DNA from 2 places in the Mesorhizobium sp. P2_D5 genome. Region 2 is predicted to be linked to the other one. Evidence: riboswitches for the same ligand, from Rfam matches in the RefSeq annotation. Region 2 holds a riboswitch; the other holds the start of a gene.

Region 1 (5,271 bases), on a different contig from region 2:
GACATCCTCGCCGATGCCGGCATCGAGCCGCCGACCGCCTTCACGCTGGCGCATTCCTTCGACGGCTATTCCACCAACGTGCCGACCAAGGACCTCACCGCCGGCAAGGCGATGGTGGCTCTGCTTTACGAAGGCAAGCCGATCACGCCTGACCATGGCGGCCCGGCGCGGCTGCTGGTGCCGCATCTCTATTTCTGGAAATCGGCCAAATGGCTGAACGGCCTGCAGTTCACCGAGCGCGATGAGCCGGGTTTCTGGGAATTGCGCGGCTATCACATCTATGGCGACCCTTGGCGCGAGCAGCGCTACACGAACGATCCATGAGCGACGCTGCGGCAGTGCAATCGCCCTGGCAGACAGTCAGGATCGTCCGTATCGAAAAGCGCACGCCGCGTGTCACCAGCTTCTTTTTCCAGCCATCGCGGCCTTTCACCTATCTTGCCGGTCAGCATGTCGACGTCAGGCTGACGGCGCCGGACGGCTATCAGGCGCGCCGCTCTTATTCCATTGCCTCCGCGCCCGGAGATGGCGGGGTGATCGAACTGGCGATCGAAAAACTCGACGATGGCGAGGTCTCGCCCTTTTTCCACGACGTCGCAGCAATTGGCGACGAGGTCGAACTGCGCGGGCCGCTCGGCGGGCATTTCATCTGGCCCGATGTCGATAGCGGGCCGGTTTTGCTGGTCGGGGGTGGTTCGGGCGTCGTGCCTTTGATGGCGATGGTCCGTCACCGCGCCAGGCGCAATTCGGTAGTGCCCGTCACCCTGGTCTTTTCAGCGCGGATCTGGGACGAGGTGATTTTTCGTGACGAACTGGTTGCCCTCGACGATCGCAAGGACGGCTTCGACCTGGTGCTGACCCTGACGCGCGAAGCCGCACGCCGTCCAGCCGATTATTCGCGGCGGGTGGACGTTGCCATGATGGTGCAATCCATGGCGCACCTGCCCGGACCGCCTGATATCGCCTTCGTCTGCGGCTCCAACGCCTTCGTTTCGGCCGCCGCCCAAGCGCTGATCGATGCCGGCGTCGCAGCGGAGATCATCCGCACCGAGCGCTACGGAGTTTGAACGGACACGGCATTTCGAGAGGTTTCCCGTGTCGTCGTTCTGAGCCTTGGCATCGCCCGGCGGTCACGCCTCGATTTCGAGCGCAGAAAGCGGCTTCGAGCAGCAGGCGAGGATAAAGCCGTCGTCGATTTCGTGATCGAGGATGCCACCATTGTGGCTCATCTCGACATCGCCGGCGACCTTCTTCACCTTGCAGGTTCCGCAGAGGCCGAACTCGCAGGCGGCGGGTATCCGCACGCCCGAGGCGCGAGCCGTCTGCAGCACGGTCTGGCCGGCGACGCATTCGGCCTCGACATCCGAGAGCGAAAACCGGATCGGCGTCGCGGCTTCGACGACAATCGCGGCGCCGTCTTCCGCCGGCGAGGTGAATGGTGCCGGGATCTCCTCCACGACAGGCGCCGCAAAGCTCTCCTGATGGTATTTCGTCATGTCGAAGCCGGCGGCGTCCAGCATGCCGCGCACGGCGCGCATGAAGGGATCGGGGCCGCAGCAGAAGATTTCACGCTCGCGGAAATCGGGCGCCAGCAAGGGCAGCCGGATCGCGTCGATGCGGCCCATATGGCCGAACCAGCCCTCGCGGCTGGACCGCTCCTCGATCATGAAGCCGAGCGACAGGCCCGGCATGCGGCTGCCGAGCAGTTCGAGTTCCTTGCGGAAAATGATCTCTTCCGGGCGCCGCGCGCAATTGACGAAGCCGACATCGGTCCATGGCGCGCAGTCGTTCAGCCAGCGCAGCATCGACATCATCGGCGTCACGCCCGAGCCGGCTGAAATGAACAGGTACTTGGCGGCCGGGTGGCTGTGCAGCGAAAAGTCGCCTGTCGGCCCATAGGCCTTGACGTGCGAGCCCGGCGTCAGATGGTCGAACATCCAGCGTGTGCCGATGCTGCCCGCTTGAGCCTTGATCGTCACCGCGATCGAGAACGGCCGCGATGGCGACGACGACAGCGTATAGGTGCGCATCAGCGGCCCGTCGGCGGTCGGCAGTTCCAGCGTCACGAACTGGCCGGGCTTGTAGCGGAACCAGGTCTGGTTGTCGGAGCGGAAGGTGAAGGTCTTCACATCAGGCGCTTCGTCGCTGACGCCGATCACCTCCAGCACCTGGAGCCGGTCGTTCCAGGGCGTCATCTGGTCGAGATGGCGATAGAGGCCGAGATCCGTCATCGCATTCATCCTCTTGTCCTCACTCTTGCCCTGTGCATGTCGAGTTCCCAAAACCGCTGCGCACTTTTGGGCGACATGCACTATGCAACGCTGCGCAGCGCCGGCCGGCCGCCTTCGGCAAGGCGCGGGCCGATGAACGACGCGTACCACTCGACGAACTGGATGACGCCACCCTCATGCAGCTCCGAATAAGGGCCGGGCTCGTAGGCAGGCGACAGGATGCCGAAGGCGTTTTCCTCGACGATCCGCCGGTCCTGGTCGTTGGTCTCGGTCCAGACGTGGGTGAGTTCGTCGAGATCGTAATCGATGCCTTCGACCGCATCCTTGTGAACCAGCCATTTGGTCGTCACCGCGGTCTCCGTGGCGCTGATCGGCAACACCCGGAAGGTGACGGCGTGGTCGCCCAGAATGTGGTTCCAGGTCGTCGGATAGTGATAGAGCAGCAAGGAACCGATGCGGTCGGTCGAAACGCTGTCGGACAGGTTCTTCTTGACCGCACGCTTTCCCGTCATCGTGTAGCTGACGGCATCGCGCAGCAGCGGCGCGCGGGTGGCGCGGTACTGTCCGGCCGGATCGATGCGGAATTTGCTCGGCAGGCCGGCCGCTTCGCATTTCGCCCAGTGCGCAAGCATTTCCGGGTCGCTGTCGGCGCCTTGCACGCCGGTCACCGTGGGTGCCTCTGGAAAAGTCTTGCAGAGCTCCGGATGATTGCCGGCGCAATGATAGCACTCGCGGTTGTTTTCCCAGACCAGCTTCCAGTTGCCCTTCTCGACAATGGTCGATTCGAACGCCACCTTGGCCTCGCGCAGCCGGTGCGGCAAAAGGTAGGGCTCGATCATCGCGCGCATCGGTGCGAAATCCGCCGGCTCCTTGGCCAGGCAGATGAAAATGTAGCCGCCGACGCTTTCACAGGCGACGGGCTTTAAGCCGAACTGGCTCTTGTCGAAACCGTCGGCCATCTGCCTGGCAAACAAGAGCCTTCCGTCCAACTCGTAGGTCCATTGGTGATAGGGGCAGACCAGCTTTGCCGCCGTGCCCTTGTCGGAATTGCAGACGCGGCTGCCGCGATGGCGGCAGGAATTGTGGAAGGCGTTGATATTGCCCTTCTGGTCGCGGACAAGCACGACTGGATAGTCGCCAATCTGCGCCGTGATGTAGCTGCCCGGCTTCGGCAGCTCGCAATCATGACCGATGAACAGCCAGTCGCGATACCAGATCAGCTCCATGTCGAGCTTGAAATAGTCTGGATCGGTGTAGAAGGGCTGTCCTAGCGAAAAGCCTTGCCGCCGGCCACTCAAGAGCCTCAGCATGTCGTTGCGAGCATCCATGTCCTGTCCTCGTTTCTAAGGACTGAACTGGTGGTGACGGAGGAAGGATTGGACGCAGGCCGGCGATGCGCCGGACATGCACTATCCGCCTCTTGACCGCCCACCGCGATCAGTCGAGTCTAGACATCTCGGGCTGGTTTCCGGGCTCTGGAGTTGTCCTTGCGGACCATCGCGACACCTTCCCAGGCTGACGCCCAGTGGTCTCCCGTTGCGACTTGAACTCCACCACCGTTGCGGGGGCAGCGCCGGATTCTGACCGGCTTCCCAATTCTCCGCCTCGTCGTCACGAAGCGGCACCTGAGATGACATGATCTAATCACGATCGCGGGCGCGTCATCGGCATGAAAACGACATCGTATCCATGCGGCGCGACACGCTTGCGAAACGTTCCGGTCGGTGATCGCGAAGCGGAAGCCTTTCTCTTGGGCAACCATAGCCGGCTCCAATCTCGCCGAAACCGACCCCTTGCCAGGAAGCAGAAAAGGTTAACGGTATCGAAAAGTGACTATTAGCTGCCGCTAAAATCGAACCGAACGGTTCGTTTCTGTTGACTGTGCGTGCAGGACTTGTGAACGCTGGGCCTCCGACACAGTTGGTGATCGGGGTACCTGTTTCGTACAACTCTTTGATATGAATTAGAAAAACATTGAGTGTGGAAACCCCTGGCGCAATTTCAAGTGGTGGATTCTTGGTCCACGCGGAACAACTTCGTGATTGGAAATGGCTGGATGGCTCTCCCACATCGGGGCTGTCCGAACGACGCGATTTCTTCCCAAGACACGCCGCTAGACGGACGGCAAAAATAAGAAATACTGGAGTACCAAAAAATGAAAAAGATCATCCTCACTGCCGCCGCCCTTCTGGCCATTTCCGGCAGCGCCTTCGCGAACAGCGACCACTATGGTTCGAATGCCCCGGCAGCCACCGCTGCTGTCGACAGCTCGTACACTGCTTCGACCAAGAAGTCGGAGCCGGCTGCTCAGACGCCTGCCCAGGGTAGCAACCGTAACCTCTTCGGCAATAACTAACAGCCGATTCCCAGAAGGCGGCGGGCTCTCCCGCCGTCTTGGCGAAATCCAGAATTCAGGAGATTTGAAATGAAGAAGATCATGCTTGCTGCCGCCGCCGTCGTGGCGATCTCCGGCAGCGCTTTCGCCGCCAGCGACAACTACGGTTCGAATGGCGCCAACCAGCCTGCCGTCGGTTCGGTTGACAACTCTCAAACGGGCTCGATCCGCAACAGCGGTGGTTTCGTCGGCAAGCTGCTCAATTCGTCGGGTGACGTAGAGAAGTCCGCCCCTCAGAGCGCCGACCGCGACCTCTTCGGCAATCGCTAACAGCCGAAGTTGATTTCCAAAAAAGAGCGGCGGGCCTGGCCCGCCGCTCTTTTCGTGTCGAGACTTGGTTCTGTCTCAAGCCGCCTTTACTTCCGGCTGACGGAGCGAGAAGGAGTGCCCGTCCGCGTCGAAGATGTGAAGGTCGTTGGCGTCCGCGCTCAGCCGCAGCGTCGCACCGCGCTTGACCTCGACATTGCCAGGCAGCTTGGTCACCAGCGGCAGCTCGGCGCGGCCGATGTCGACATAGACAAGCTGGACTTCGCCGAGTTGTTCGACATAGTCGACCGTTCCCTCGAACAGATACTCCGTGCCGCTGGCGATGATCAGATCTTCCGGCCGCACGCCGAAACTCACCGCGGCACCCTTTGCCGAAGC
Region 2 (5,271 bases):
TCTCGTATTTCTGATTCAGCCCCGCAAGACGACTATCACGGTTGCCACGGACAAAAGAAGGCCGGCAGCTTCGGGTATAGGCTGCGCTGCAGACGCTGGATCAGGCGCCGCCTTAGGCCAGCGCCGGAAAGCCTTTGGCCGACTTCGCTTTTGCCGGATAGGCGTCGGTTTCCTGTTACCCGCGCAGGAATCACCACGGCAGATTTGACCCGCTGATTCTGCTTTGGGGAAGCAATGTCCACCCATGTGCGCCACCCGGTCTGGCTGCCGGCCTTGCGGCCGGCCGACGCGCGCACCTTCGCCTCGCTCTATGCGGTCGAATCCTTCGCCCGCGCCACGGTGTCGAGCGTCATCCCGATCCAGGCCTACGAGATCCTGCATAACGAGCAGATCGTCTCGATCCTCTACACCATCGTGGCGATGCTCGGCCTGTCGGTAACGCTGTTCATGCCGATGCTGATCCGACGCTTTGCCCGGCGCTGGGTCTACACGGCAGGCGCCTGCCTGCTGGCCATCGGCGCGTTGTTCTTCGTCACCCATACGCTTGCCGGACAATTGGCCGGCATGCTGTGCCGCGTGATGGGCGCCAGCGCGCTGTCGATCACGCTCAACCTCTACATCATGGACCACATCCGCAAGACCGATTTCATGCAGGCCGAATCACTGCGCATGGCGTGGTCGATGTTGGCCTGGACCGGCGGGCCGACGCTCGGCATCTTCCTCTACACGCGCTTCGGCATCTACGCCGCGCATGGTGCGGTGGCGGTGTTCGCGCTGGCCTTGCTGGCGCTGTTCTGGACCTACCGCCTGGGCGACAACCCATCGATCCGCCCTGGCAAGATGCGGCCGGCCAATCCGCTCGCCAATATCGGTCGCTTCGTCGCCCAGCCCAGGTTGCGGCTGGCCTGGCTGATCGCCTTCGGCCGCTCCTGTTTCTGGACGACGTTCTTCGTCTACGGGCCGCTGTTCATGGTCATCACCGGCGAGGGCAAGCTGGCCGGCGGTCTTTTGGTTTCGGCCGGCAATGCGCTGCTGTTCATGGCCATTTTCTGGGGCAAGGCGGGAAAGCGCTTCGGTGGCCGCCGAACCATGACATTTGCCTATTTCGCCATGTCGGCCATGCTGCTGGCGGCGGGTGCGGTTGGCCAAACCGTGCCGCTGCTCACCGGCGCCTTGCTGCTCTGCGGCGCTTTCTTCACCATCGCGCTCGATGCGCTGGGCTCGACCGCCTTCATGCGCTCGGTGCGATCCTATGAAAGGTCGCAGATGGCGGCGGTCTACCGGACCTATCTCGACTTTTCCGAACTGACGCCGCCGCTGGTCTATTCGGTGGTGCTGGCGTTCTTCGGGCTGGGCTCGGTGTTCGTCACGCTCGGCCTGCTGGCGGCGGTCTGCGGCTTCGTGACCTGGCGATACCTGCCGAAATCGCTGTGATCTTCAGGGCTTGGGGATAACCGCTGCGTGCCGTTCGCGGATCCAGTTGTGGAAGCGGTGCAGGTCGTACTCCTCGGGCATCAGCACGCCGGCTGCGTGGCGCATCGAGCGCAGACCTTTCTGGTTGACCTCGCAGATCCCTGCGTCCTCCTCCAGCACCTGTTTGCCGAAGGCGACGATGTTGTCGATGTCGGTTGCACCAAGCGCCTCGGGCGAAAACAGCCATTCGGCGACAAGCTCGGTCTGCTCGGGGCCAAGCGGCACCAGCCGCACGGTCCTGATATAGTCGACATGGCCGACGATGAACATCGACGGCAGGTTGGTGGCGTAAGTCTGGCCGGCGGCGCGTTCGGCTGATGTGAGGCCGGTGAAGACCGGCCCATGCGCCTGGCCGTCGCGCGACCATGTCTGCGCGCCGGCGCGCAGACCGCCGGAAAACTCCGGCGCGTCATTGTCGGCGTGGCCGGACCATTCGGGATCGTCGTGGCGACCCATCAGGCCGCGGCCATAGATCGGCACCAGCCGCGACAGGTCCTTGTGGACGCCCGGACAATGCAGGCACTCGTTGAAGTTTTCCCAAAAGATCTTCCAGTTGCAGTTCATCACCTTGCGCAGCACATGGCCGGCAACAAGCGTTTCCAGCGGCCAGTTGGCGAGACTGCCGGACGCTGGGTCGAAGGATGTTTCCGCCGAGCCGGCGGCGTCCTCCTGCAGATTGACGAAGACAAAACCGCGCCACATCGAGAGCGCCACGCGATAGAGTGGATGATCGGCCTTGTCGAAGCCTTCCGGCAGCGACTTCGACGGCACGCGCACGAGGTCGCCGCGCAGCGAATAGGACCACGCATGGTAGGGGCAGGTAATGAGCCGCGCCTTCAGCCGGCCTTCGCTTTCCTGACAAAGCTGCGAGCCGCGATGGCGGCACGTGTTGTGGAAGGCGCGCAGTTCGCCGGTTTCGTCACGCAGCACGACGATTTCCTGCGTGCCGACGCGGAAGGTGCGGAATGAAAGCGGTTGCGCAAGGTCGGCCTGGCGGCAGACGAGCAACCAGCTTTTGTACCAGATGGCGTCGAGATCGCGCTGATAACTGTCCGCATCCCAATAGGCCGACGATGGCAGCGTCGGTTCGGCCCGGGTCAGGCCGTTGTAGGGATCGCGCTCGCTGGCAATGGGCTGCATGGCTGGCTTCCTGTGGATTTGTCAGCCGACACCCGACTATGGGAATTGTCAATTGTTGTGCCGGAGAGCCGATTTATCTGCATGGCGCAATCGCGCTGGTTGTCGGCGGAATTTGGTTTGCCGGTCGCGGCGATTTTCCCTATAGTCGCGCTTGTCGTCGGTTCCGTTTGGAGCCAAGAGGGAATGCGGTGCGGGCGGACTTGTTGCCCAATGCCGTGGCTGCCCCCGCAACTGTGTGCGGTAGTCCTCTCCATATGCCACTGAAGGTTTCTCTTCGGGAAGGTGGGGAAGGGCGCTGATCCGCGAGCCAGGAGACCTGCCGGCGACAGGAAACTGACTTCGATGCCCTCGGGTGGAGGGTGAAAGGACAAGATATGACTACCGCTTCCGTCTCCCTCGGCGCCTCCGTCTCCTCGCAGTCGCGCTTCATGCAGCTTGCACTCGTGGCGCTGCTCGGCATCTTCGTCGTCGGCTTTGTCGGCTTCTCGCATATCGATGCGGTCCACAATGCGGCTCACGACTATCGCCATTCGATGGCGTTTCCCTGCCACTGACGAGGATTTGACATCATGAACCTGTTTCGCAACGTCGTGTTCATCGCGGCGATCGCAGGGCTCGTGGCCGGCGTCGTTCTCGCCTGCCTGCAGGCCTATGCCACCGTGCCGCTGATCCTCAAGGCGGAAGTCTACGAACAGGCCGGCGGCGGCCACCATCATGACCATGCCGCTCCTGCCGCAACCGATACCAGCGCCATGAGCACAGCCGCTCCGGCGGGGAATGCGATGAGCTCCGCCGCCCCGGCGCCGGCGGAAGCAGCCGCTCCGGCCGCGGAAGACGAAGGCTGGGCACCGGCCGACGGTTTCGAGCGTTTCGCCTTCAGCGTTGTCGCCAATATCGTCACCGGCATCGGTTTTGCGCTGATCCTGGTCGCGGTTTCCGAATTCGCCGGCGGCATCGGCAATTGGCGCCAGGGCGTGTTCTGGGGCCTGGCCGGCTTTGCCGTGTTCACGCTGGCACCGGGCCTCGGCCTGCCACCGGAATTGCCTGCCATGCCGGCGGCCGATCTCACGCAGCGCCAGATCTGGTGGTGGGCAACCGTGGTGGCGACCGCGGCGGGTCTCGGCCTGATCGCGTTCCGCAAGTCGCTGCCGCTCGCGATCCTTGCCGTCCTGCTGATCGTCGCGCCGCATATTGTCGGCGCACCGCAGCCCGACAGTTTCGAGACGCCGATCCCTGAAGGCCTGCACCACGAGTTCGTGGTGGCGGTCACTGTGACCAACCTGGTGTTCTGGCTGGTGCTCGGCGCGGTCGTCGGCGTGGTGCGCGGCCGCTTCACCGGCACAGCGACCAGCCTGCGCGACAGCTTTGCCTGATCGCAGCAAGCTGACCTTCATCATCGGCGGTGCGCGCTCCGGCAAGAGCGCGCATGCCGAAACCCTGGCGACGGTTCTACCCTCGCCATGGACCTATATCGCCACGGCGCAAGCCTATGATGACGAAATGCGTGAGCGCATCGCGTTGCACCGCTCGCGGCGCGGCGAGGGCTGGGCGACCATCGACGCACCGCTCGATCTCGCCGGCACGCTCGAGGCTTTGCCGGACGATCAGCCGGTGCTTGTCGACTGCCTGACACTGTGGTTGACCAATCATATGCTGGCCGAACACGACCTCGACCTTGAATGCCGTCGGCTGGCGGACGTGCTGTCGCGGCCGCGCGGGCCCTGGTTCGTCGTGTCCAATGAAGTCGGCCAAGGCATCGTGCCGGACAACGCACTGGCGCGCCGTTTTCGCGATGCGGCCGGCCGACTCAACCAGCAGGTGGCCGCTGTCGCCGACACGGTGCTGCTGATGGTGGCGGGGCTGCCGCTCAAGGTGAAATGAAATGACCGATATCGACAACAAGACCGACCGGGATGAAGAACGCCACCGCGCCAAGATGGCCAAGCGCAAGGCGGTGCAGGATGCCGAGGTGGCGGCCAAGACGATCGAGAAGGGGCTGCTGATCGTCAACACCGGGCCGGGCAAGGGCAAGACCACCGCCGCCTTTGGTCTGGCGTTGCGGATGCTCGGCTACGGCAAGCGTGTCGGCGTCGTCCAGTTCATCAAGGGCAAATGGCACACCGGCGAGAAGGATGCCTTCGCCGCCTTTGGCGATCGCGTCGTCTGGCACGCCATGGGCGAGGGGTTCACCTGGGAAACCCAGGATCTGAAGCGCGACATTGCCGCAGCCGAAGCCGCATGGGCCAAAGTGCTCGAACTGATGGCCGATCCATCGATCAGCCTGCTGGTGCTCGACGAACTGAACATCGCGCTGCGCTACGATTATCTCGATCTCGACAAAGTGGTTGCGGCGCTGAAGGCGCGGCGAGAGGGCCTGCATGTCGTCGTCACCGGCCGCAACGCCAAGCCGGCAATGGTCGAGGCGGCCGATCTCGTCACCGAAATGGGTGTAACCAAGCACCATTTCTCGGCGGGCGTGAAGGCGCAGCAAGGCATCGAGTTCTGATAGCCTTAACCAGCAGGCGGGATCACGCGACGATGACGATTGCCGAGACCAAACCGAACAGCGCGATCAGCAGATAATCGGCGACACGATAGAGTTTCAGCGCCTGCCTGATGTCGATGCTGTCGGCCTCGCGGCTGCCACCTTCGCCCATG

What was found. A riboswitch is a leader RNA that binds a small molecule or an ion and turns the genes downstream of it on or off. The one in region 2 is predicted to bind cobalamin.
Region 1: it holds a riboswitch for cobalamin, as region 2 does, so the genes downstream of both, AC1DYW_RS03530 (aromatic ring-hydroxylating oxygenase subunit alpha) here and AC1DYW_RS31235 (CbtB domain-containing protein) in region 2, are expected to answer to the same signal.

What each region holds. Positions count from the first base shown of each region.
Region 1 covers NZ_JBFUEE010000001.1:719,737-725,007, forward strand. Annotated here, with positions in the region: gene AC1DYW_RS03515 (sulfite oxidase-like oxidoreductase) at 1-324, shown strand, start outside; gene AC1DYW_RS03520 (ferredoxin reductase) at 321-1,067, shown strand; gene AC1DYW_RS03525 (FAD-binding oxidoreductase) at 1,131-2,231, opposite strand; gene AC1DYW_RS03530 (aromatic ring-hydroxylating oxygenase subunit alpha) at 2,312-3,559, opposite strand; cobalamin riboswitch at 3,674-3,875, opposite strand; gene AC1DYW_RS03535 (DUF680 domain-containing protein) at 4,387-4,587, shown strand; gene AC1DYW_RS03540 (DUF680 domain-containing protein) at 4,657-4,896, shown strand; gene AC1DYW_RS03545 (ABC transporter ATP-binding protein) at 4,972-5,271, opposite strand, start outside.
Region 2 covers NZ_JBFUEE010000011.1:58,787-64,057, reverse strand. Annotated here, with positions in the region: gene AC1DYW_RS31245 (MFS transporter) at 235-1,434, shown strand; gene AC1DYW_RS31240 (aromatic ring-hydroxylating oxygenase subunit alpha) at 1,438-2,613, opposite strand; cobalamin riboswitch at 2,755-2,951, shown strand; gene AC1DYW_RS31235 (CbtB domain-containing protein) at 2,988-3,167, shown strand; gene AC1DYW_RS31230 (CbtA family protein) at 3,183-3,986, shown strand; gene cobU (bifunctional adenosylcobinamide kinase/adenosylcobinamide-phosphate guanylyltransferase) at 3,979-4,494, shown strand; gene cobO (cob(I)yrinic acid a,c-diamide adenosyltransferase) at 4,496-5,119, shown strand; gene cbiB (adenosylcobinamide-phosphate synthase CbiB) at 5,142-5,271, opposite strand, start outside.